Regions from separate parts of the Streptomyces sp. CRCS-T-1 genome, predicted to be linked through region 2. Evidence: riboswitches for the same ligand, from Rfam matches in the RefSeq annotation. Region 2 holds a riboswitch; the other holds the start of a gene.
What was found. Region 2 has a riboswitch for glycine ahead of gcvT (glycine cleavage system aminomethyltransferase GcvT). Riboswitches for the same ligand answer to the same signal wherever they lie in the genome.
Positions count from the first base shown of each region.

Region 1 (4,705 bases), 4.8 Mb from region 2:
CGCGGTGCGGGTGCGGGTGCGGCCGCAGGGGGCGGGACGTTTCCGCGCCGGACCGCGAGCGGTGTTCCGGGGTGGCCGGGACGGTTCGGCACGGCGTTGTCAGTGGCGTAGGGCAGCATCGGAGTTGTGAGAACCGCGCCCACGATCCTGCATCTCGACATGGATGCCTTCTTCGCCTCGGTGGAGCAGGCGTCCAAGCCGAGCCTGCGCGGGAAGGCCGTGGTCGTGGGCGGGCTCGGGCCGCGGGGTGTGGTCGCGACCGCGTCGTACGAGGCGCGGGTCTTCGGGGTGCACTCGGCGTTGCCCATGGCGCAGGCCCGGCGGCTCGCGCCCAACGCCGCGTATCTCGTGCCGCGTTTCGGGTTCTACCGGGCGATCAGCGAGCGTGTGATGGAGCTGCTGCGGGCGCTGTCGCCGCTGGTGGAGCCGCTGAGCCTGGACGAGGCGTTCGTGGACCTGGAGGCCGGGGGAACGGCCTGGGACGAGCGTTCGGCGCGGCTGGCCGGGGTGAAGCTGCGTGCGGACATCCGGGCCGTCACGGGCCTCACGGGGTCGGTGGGGCTGGCCGCGTCCAAGATGCTCGCCAAGATCGCCTCGGAGCAGGCCAAGCCCGACGGGCTGGTGATGATCGAGCCGGGGACGGAGCGGGCCATGCTGGGGCCGATGTCGGTGCGGACCCTGCCGGGAGTCGGGCCGGCGACGGGCGACCATCTGCGGCGGGCCGGGATCACCACGGTCGAGGAGATCGCCGAGGCGGGTGAGGACGAGCTGGTCCGGCTGCTGGGGAAGGCGCACGGGCACGGGCTCTACGCCATGGCGCTGGCACGGGACGACCGGCCCGTGGTGGCGGAGCGGGAAGCGAAGTCGGTGTCGGTCGAGGACACCTACGACGTGGACATCCACGACCGGCTGCGGGTCGGGCTGGAGGTGCAGCGGCTCGCCGACCGCTGCGTACGGCGGCTGCGCGGGGCCGGGCTGTCCGGGCGGACCATCGTGCTGAAGGTGCGGCGGTACGACTTCTCGACACGCACCCGGTCCGAGACGCTGCGCGGGCCGACGGACGATCCCGGGGTGATCCGTGAGGCGGCGGCCAGACTGCTGGACTCGGTCGACACCACGGGCGGTGTGCGGCTGCTCGGAGTGGGTGTCAGCGGGCTCGCCGACTACACGCAGGAGGACCTGTTCGCCCAGGCGGCCGGGGAGCGGGCGGTCACGGAGGGCCCGGTGGAGGAGCACGCCCCGGCTCCGGTCGAGGAGCAGCCCGAGCCGGCCGAGCGGCGGTGGCCCGCCGGGCACGATGTGCGGCACACCGGGTTCGGGCACGGGTGGGTGCAGGGCAGCGGCCTGGGGCGGGTCACCGTGCGGTTCGAGACGCCCGACTCGGAGCCCGGGCGTGTGCGGACCTTCCGGGTCGACGATCCGGAGCTGGAGCCGGCGGATCCGTTGCCGCTGGTGTTACGAGACCCTGAAGGGGGCCATGGGCCGGAGGGTGACGACGACTCCGGGGGTGTGGGGCTGCGGTCCGTCGCCCCTTAGGCGGCTCGCCCGGGGTTCAGGCCGGCTCGTCCTTCCCCGCCAGTTTGCCGAACTCGTGGTCCTGGAGCGGGGGAGGGGCGGCGACGTCCAGGCCGTAGTGGTGGTAGAGCTGGAGTTCCTGCTCGGGGGAGAGGTGGCGGCCCACGCCGAAGTCCGGGGCGTCCTTGATCAGGGCGCGGTCGAAGGGCACGTGGAGGGCGCCCTCGATCAGCTCGCTGGGCTCGAGGGGGACGAAGGCGTCCCTGCTGAACAGGCCGGTCCGTATGGCCGCCCACTCCGGGACGCCGGTGGCGTCGTCGAGGTAGACCTCGTCGATCGTGCCGATCCTGGTCCCGTTGCGGTCGAACGCCTTGCGGCCGATCAAGTTGCGCGGATCGATATCGGTTCGCACGGGCCCTCCACATGGTCGCAACTCATCCGTAAACACTACAAAACGGCACAATCGAGGAGGCGGCCACTCGAAGGTTCGTGCGTTGACCGCGCTGGTAGGCTGACAACGGCTGCTGACCCCGTGCGGGAGAGTCCTCCAGACACCATCGGAGGCGCCGAAGGAGCAAATCCTCCCCGGAATCTCTCAGGCCCACGTACCGCACGGACGAGGTCACTCTGGAAAGCAGGGCGGATGTCACGGCTTCCGCCCTCACCGACGGTGAAAGCCGGAGGCCTTCGGGCGATCCGGTGAAGCTCTCAGGTTGACATGACAGAGGGGGAGGCCGTCCGGGTACCCGTGCCGTGGTGCCCCTCGAAGGTCGTGTCAGACCAGGAGGCCTCCGCATATGACCGCCCATCGCATTCCGCTCTCCGAGCTCGAAGAGGCAGTTCCCTTCGAGCAGCGCCACATCGGCCCCGACCACGAGGCGTGCGCCAAGATGCTCGCGCACGTCGGATACGGCTCGCTGGACGAGCTGACGGCCGCCGCCGTCCCGGCCGTGATCAAGAGCGCCGAGGCGCTGGACCTGCCGGGCGCCCGCAGCGAGGCCGAGGTGATCGCCGAGCTGCGCTCCCTCGCCGACCGCAACCAGGTCCTCGGCTCCATGATCGGGCTCGGCTACTACGGAACGTTCACGCCGCCGGTGATCATGCGCAACGTCATGGAGAACCCGTCCTGGTACACGGCCTACACGCCGTACCAGCCGGAGATCTCGCAGGGCCGGCTCGAGGCGCTGCTCAACTTCCAGACCATGGTCGCCGACCTGACCGGACTGCCGACCTCCGGCGCCTCCCTGCTCGACGAGGGCACCGCGGCGGCCGAGGCCATGGCGCTGTCGCGGCGGCTGGGCAAGAACAAGAAGGGCCTGTTCCTGGTCGACGCGGACACGCTGCCGCAGACCATCGCCGTGATCGAGACCCGGGCCGAGCCGACCGGTGTCGAGGTCGTCGTCGCCGATCTCAGTGACGGCATCCCCGCCGGGATCGCCGAGCGCGAGATCAACGGCGTGCTGATCCAGTACCCGGGCGCCTCCGGAGCCGTACGGGACATCAAGCCGGTCATCGACCAGGCGCACGGGCTCGGGGCGCTCGTCACCGTCGCCGCCGATCTGCTCGCGCTGACCCTGCTGAAGTCGCCCGGTGAGCTGGGCGCGGACATCGCGGTCGGGACGACGCAGCGCTTCGGCGTGCCGATGGGCTTCGGCGGACCGCACGCCGGTTACATGGCCGTCGGCGAGAAGATGGCGCGCAGCCTGCCCGGGCGGCTCGTCGGCGTGTCCGTGGACGCCGACGGGAACAAGGCCTACCGGCTGGCGCTGCAGACGCGTGAGCAGCACATCCGCCGTGAGAAGGCCACCAGCAACATCTGCACGGCGCAGGTGCTGCTCGCCGTGATGGCCGGCATGTACGCCGTCTACCACGGGCCGGAGGGCCTGAAGAGCATCGCGCGGCGCACCCACCGCTACGCCACGGTCCTCGCCGCCGGGCTCGGACACGGCGGGGTCGAGGTCGTGCACGGGGCCTACTTCGACACCCTGACCGCGCGCGTCGAGGGCCGGGCCGCCGAGGTCGTGGCCGCCGCGGCGCGGAACGGGGTCAACCTGCGTCTCGTCGACGCCGACCAGGTCTCGATCTCCTGTGACGAGACCACGACGCGGGCCCAGCTGCGTGCCGTATGGGCCGCGTTCGGGGTCGAGGGTGTCGTCGAGGCGCTGGACGCCGCCACCGAGGACGGGCTGCCCGGCGCCCTGCTGCGGTCCGACGAGTACATGACCCACCCCGTCTTCCACCAGTACCGTTCCGAGACCGCCATGCTGCGTTACCTGCGCCGGCTGGCCGACCGTGACTACGCGCTCGACCGCGGCATGATCCCGCTGGGCTCCTGCACCATGAAGCTCAACGCGACCACGGAGATGGAGCCGGTCACCTGGCCCGAGTTCGGGCAGCTGCACCCCTTCGCGCCCGCCGAGCAGGCCGAGGGCTACCTCACGCTCATCCACGAGCTGGAGGACCGTCTCGCCGAGGTCACCGGCTACGACAAGGTGTCCCTCCAGCCGAACGCCGGGTCGCAGGGCGAGCTGGCCGGTCTGCTCGCCGTACGCGGGTACCACCGGGCCAACGGGGACGAGCAGCGCACCGTGTGCCTGATCCCGTCGTCCGCGCACGGCACCAACGCCGCGAGCGCGGTGATGGCGGGCATGAAGGTCGTCGTCGTCAAGACCGCCGAGGACGGCGAGATCGACGTCGAGGATCTGCGGGCGAAGATCGAGCAGCACCGTGACGAGCTGGCCGTGCTGATGATCACCTACCCGTCCACGCACGGCGTGTTCGAGGAGCATGTCTCCGAGATCTGCGCGCAGGTGCACGAGGCGGGTGGGCAGGTCTACGTCGACGGGGCCAACCTCAACGCGCTCGTGGGGCTCGCCAAGCCGGGGCACTTCGGCGGGGACGTCTCGCACCTGAACCTGCACAAGACCTTCTGCATCCCGCACGGCGGCGGCGGGCCCGGCGTCGGTCCGGTGGCGGTGCGTGAGCACCTCGCGCCGTATCTGCCGAACCATCCGCTGCAGCCCGAGGCGGGCCCGGAGACCGGGGTCGGCCCCATCTCCGCGGCGCCGTGGGGCTCGGCCGGCATCCTGCCGATCTCGTGGGCGTACGTCCGGCTGATGGGCGGCGAGGGACTGAAGCGGGCCACGCAGGTGGCCGTGCTCAGCGCCAACTACATCGCCAAGCGGCTGGA
Region 1 covers NZ_CP101651.1:7,201,418-7,206,122, forward strand. Annotated here, with positions in the region: gene NNW99_RS32640 (DNA polymerase IV) at 127-1,536, shown strand; gene NNW99_RS32645 (PRC-barrel domain-containing protein) at 1,553-1,927, opposite strand; glycine riboswitch at 2,041-2,136, shown strand; gene gcvP (aminomethyl-transferring glycine dehydrogenase) at 2,313-4,705, shown strand, end outside.
Region 1: another riboswitch for glycine. It lies ahead of gcvP (aminomethyl-transferring glycine dehydrogenase); the one in region 2 lies ahead of gcvT (glycine cleavage system aminomethyltransferase GcvT).

Region 2 (4,705 bases):
ATCACCGGGTCGGCGGTCTCGATCGCGGCGAGGCAGCGGCGGGCGGTGACGACGACGCCGATCGCCTCGAACTCGGCGGAGGCGGCGGCGAGGAAGTCCACCGGGTCGTCCTGCCAGTCGGGCTCGAAGAGGCGGACCCGTCCGCCGCTCGCGGGGCCGTCCAGCGGGGTCCGGCCGGCCCGGCACAGCTCGGCGACGGCCGGCGGCGGGAGCGGGACGCCGACGACGCCGCCGGGGTTGATGGCGATCCCCGCGTGCGGGGGCAGACCGCGGGCGAACTCCACGGCGGGCGCGATGGTGTACGACATGTGCGAGCCGACGACCTGGCGGAACTGCTCCTCGGAGCTGAACACCGGCACGTACGCCTGGCCCTCGATCTCGATGCCGGGGAGATCGAGGGGGCCGCTCTGCGGGCCGCCGCCGCTGGGCAGCGGGATCCACACGAAGCTCCGGCCGAGCACCTCGACGATCCGCCCGCCGGCGGACGGCCCGGCACCGAGGGAGGCCGAGAGCACCTCCTCCAGCTCGTTGCCGGGCCATCCGCCGTGCGGGTGTGTCTGCGTCTGCGCCGGGAAGTCCGCGGAGAAGTCCGCCGGGAAGTCCATCTGCCTACCGCCTGCCTGAAACCACTGCTGTGACTGAAAGGCTAGCGGCTCGGGAACGGGGGGCTGCCACCCCGTGAAGCATGACTGGTGACGGGGGTGGCCGGACGGCGGCCCCGGGCCTGCCGAATCCTGGCGGGAGGACGGGCTGTGTGTGGGGGGTGCTCCGACCGTGGATGCGTGCCGCGGGCACACGGCCGGGGCTGCGGGCGGACGGGCTTTGTGCGCGGCGCACCGACCGCAGGCGCCTGCCGCGTGCACACGGCTCAGGGCCGGAATGCGGATGGGCTGGGCTGTCCGGCGCAGACGACCGCGCGGATGCCTGTCCTATACACACGGATCGCCGACCGCCGCGCCGCCGCCCCCGCCTCCGGGCTCACCAACCGCGGACGCGGGCCCGCTGCACGGGGCCGCACGCGGACGGCCTGTGCTCCCCGGCGCGCGCCGGCCCCCCTGCGCACAGCGGGGTCGGCGGACGGCCCCTTCTTCCCGGACGCCCGGCCGACGGCACCGCCCCGTGCACACGGGTCACCGGCCCGAACCACAACTCCCCGGCCCCGGATCACCGGCCCCATGAACCACAACCCCCAGCCCTGGACAGCCGGCCCGTGCCCACCACAGTCGGGCCGTGAACGCAGCCCCGTGCGCCCGGGGCGTCAGCCCGTGAAGGCGATGCGGTGGAGGGTGTTTGCTGCGTCGCGGTCGGCGAGGATGGCTGAGCCGCAGCCGGTGGGGAGTTCGCCGCGTTCGACCTCGTGGAGGAGGCGGGTGGTGGCGGCGCGGTGGCGCAGGAAGGCGTAGCGCGAGACGCCCCGGCCGCGGTCGCGCTGGCCGGCCAGGGCCTGCTGGGGGGTGACGTCGAGCATCAGCAGGTGGAGCGTGCCGCCCCGGCGGCGGGCCTCGCGGGCGAGCCAGCGGCGGACCCAGGCCTGGGTGCCGCAGTCGTGCACGACGACGCCCTCACCGGTGCGCAGGGCGCGGCGCAGCCCGGCGTAGTGGGCGAGGCGGACGAGCGGGCGGTAGACCGCGTACGGCAGGGCGCGCGGCATGCGGCCGTCCCAGTGGTCGCGGGTGTCCTGGGAGTCGATGCGCCGGCCCGGCACGGTGCGCCGCATCAGCGTGGACTTGCCGCTGCCGGGCAGGCCCGTGACCACGACGATGTCGCGGGAGCCGAACAGCAGCGCGTGCGGGCCGCGGCCGGCGCGCTCGCGCAGATCGCGGACGACCGGCGCGGGCTGCGGGCCGCAGACCGCACGCACCGGAGCGGCCGGCTGCTCGGGCAGCGCGATGCCCGACGTCGTGGCGTACGCGGTGGTCCTGTTCACCGTGATCGTCCTCCCCTGGGGCCAGGTACGGAGTCCCATGCCCGCCGAGTGTAAAGAGAAGGTAATGCCCGATGTCTCTGGTTTTAGTCCTCTTCCTGCAACAGCCCTGCTACAGGGTGGTCCCCCTGCCACCCCGCGACGATGCGTGCAATGATGTGCCCGCCAACTGCATACCGGCCGTTTGAATCCGCGCGGGAGAGTCCCCAGCACCGTTTCACCACTGGGGCGCCGAAGGAGCAAGTCCCTCCCTTGAATCTCTCAGGCCCCGTTACCGCGCGGGCGAGGCACATCTGAAAAGCGGGCCGCACCCTTCCTCCGGAGTCCGGGGAAGCGGCGTGGCCCCACCCAAGGTGCAAGCCGATGACCTGCGCGGTCATGGCGAACCTCTCAGGTTCCGATGACAGATGGGGAGGAACGACCTCGCCCGTCATGCCTTATGCCTTGGGAGACGACCGACCGTGAGCAGTACAGGAGAACTCCGCCACACCGCGCTCGATGCCCTGCATCGTGCCCTCGGCGCGACGATGACCGACTTCGCCGGCTGGGACATGCCCCTGCGCTACGGCTCCGAGCGCGACGAGCACAACGCCGTGCGCACGAAGGCCGGGCTGTTCGACCTCTCCCACATGGGCGAGATCACCGTCACGGGCCCCGGGGCCGCCGCCCTGCTCGACCACGCGCTGGTCGGCAACATCGGCGGGGTCAAGCCCGGCCGCGCCCGCTACACCATGATCTGCCAGGCCGACGGCGGCATCCTCGACGACCTGATCGTCTACCGGCTGGCCGAGCAGGAGTACATGGTCGTCGCCAACGCCTCCAACGCCCAGGTGGTCCTGGACGCCCTGGTGGAACGTTCCGTCGGCTTCGACGCCGAGGTGCGCGACGACCGGGACGCCTACGCACTGCTCGCCGTACAGGGCCCCGAGTCCCCGGGGATCCTGAAGTCCCTCACCGACGCCGACCTGGACGGCCTGAAGTACTACGCCGGCCTGCCCGGCACCGTCGCGGGCGTCCCGGCGCTGATCGCCCGCACCGGGTACACCGGCGAGGACGGCTTCGAGCTGTTCGTGAAGCCGGAGCACGCGGTCGAGCTGTGGCAGGCCCTGACCAAGGCGGGCGAGGCCGCCGGCCTGGTCCCGTGCGGGCTGTCCTGCCGCGACACGCTGCGCCTGGAGGCGGGCATGCCGCTGTACGGGCACGAGCTGAGCACCTCCCTGACGCCCTTCGACGCCGGGCTCGGCCGGGTGGTGAAGTTCGAGAAGGAGGGCGACTTCGTCGGCCGCGAGGCCCTCACCGAGGCCGCCGCGCGCGCCGAGCAGAACCCGCCCCGCGTCCTGGTCGGCCTCGTCGCCGAGGGCCGTAGGGTCCCGCGAGCCGGGTACCCGGTCGTCACCGGCGGTGAGGTGATCGGCGAGATCACCTCCGGCGCGCCCTCCCCGACGCTCGGCAAGCCGATCGCGATGGCGTACGTCGACCCCGCGCACGCGGCTCCCGGCACACCCGGTGTGGCCGTGGACATCCGGGGCAGTCACGAGCCGTACGAGGTCGTGGCGCTGCCGTTCTACAAGCGCCAGAAGTAGAGACTGGCCCAGCGCCAGAAGCAGGCACCGGCGCGCGGGCCGCCACCGCGGTCCCGGGCCGTCTCACCCCCGCTCACCAGCGGTCCCCTTCACCGGCATGCACAAGCATTCCTCGACATACATCAGCACTCCCGCGCGTACAGGAGAATCCAGGCCATGAGCAACCCCAATGAGCTGCGGTACAGCAAGGAGCACGAGTGGCTGTCGGGCGCCCAGGACGGCGTCTCGACGATCGGCATCACGGAGCACGCGGCCAACGCGCTCGGCGACGTCGTCTTCGTCCAGCTCCCCGAGGTCGGTGACGCCGTGTCCGCCGGCGAGACCTGCGGCGAGCTGGAGTCGACCAAGTCCGTCTCCGACCTCTACTCCCCGGTCTCCGGCGAGGTCACCGAGGTCAACGAGGACGTGGTGAACGACCCGTCCCTGGTGAACTCGGCCCCCTTCGAGGGCGGCTGGCTGTTCAAGGTGCGCGTCACGGACGAGCCGGGCGACCTGCTCTCCGCCGACGAGTACACCGCCTTCTCCGCCGGCTGAGAGGTCGTAGCCGTATGTCCGTCCTGAACACGTCCCTGCACGAGTTCGACCCGGCCGTCGCCGCCGCGGTCGACGCCGAGCTGCACCGGCAGCAGTCCACGCTCGAGATGATCGCCTCGGAGAACTTCGCCCCGGTCGCGGTCATGGAGGCGCAGGGCTCGGTCCTCACCAACAAGTACGCCGAGGGCTACCCGGGCCGCCGCTACTACGGCGGCTGCGAGCACGTCGACGTGGTCGAGCAGATCGCGATCGACCGCGTCAAGGAGCTGTTCGGCGCCGAGCACGCCAACGTCCAGCCGCACTCCGGCGCCCAGGCCAACGCCGCCGCGATGTTCGCGCTGCTCAAGCCGGGCGACACCATCATGGGTCTGAACCTCGCGCACGGCGGGCACCTGACCCACGGCATGAAGATCAACTTCTCCGGCAAGCTCTACGACGTCGTCGCCTACCACGTGGGCGAGGACGGCCGGGTCGATATGGCCGAGGTGGAGCGGCTGGCGAAGGAGTCCCGGCCGAAGCTGATCGTCGCGGGCTGGTCGGCCTACCCGCGGCAGCTGGACTTCGCCGAGTTCCGCCGGATCGCGGACGAGGTCGGCGCGTACCTGATGGTCGACATGGCGCACTTCGCCGGGCTGGTGGCGGCGGGCCTGCACCCGAACCCCGT
Region 2 covers NZ_CP101651.1:2,367,173-2,371,877, forward strand. Annotated here, with positions in the region: gene NNW99_RS10355 (enhanced serine sensitivity protein SseB) at 1-605, opposite strand, end outside; gene NNW99_RS10360 (AAA family ATPase) at 1,259-1,927, opposite strand; glycine riboswitch at 2,110-2,211, shown strand; gene gcvT (glycine cleavage system aminomethyltransferase GcvT) at 2,332-3,507, shown strand; gene gcvH (glycine cleavage system protein GcvH) at 3,664-4,041, shown strand; gene glyA (serine hydroxymethyltransferase) at 4,056-4,705, shown strand, end outside.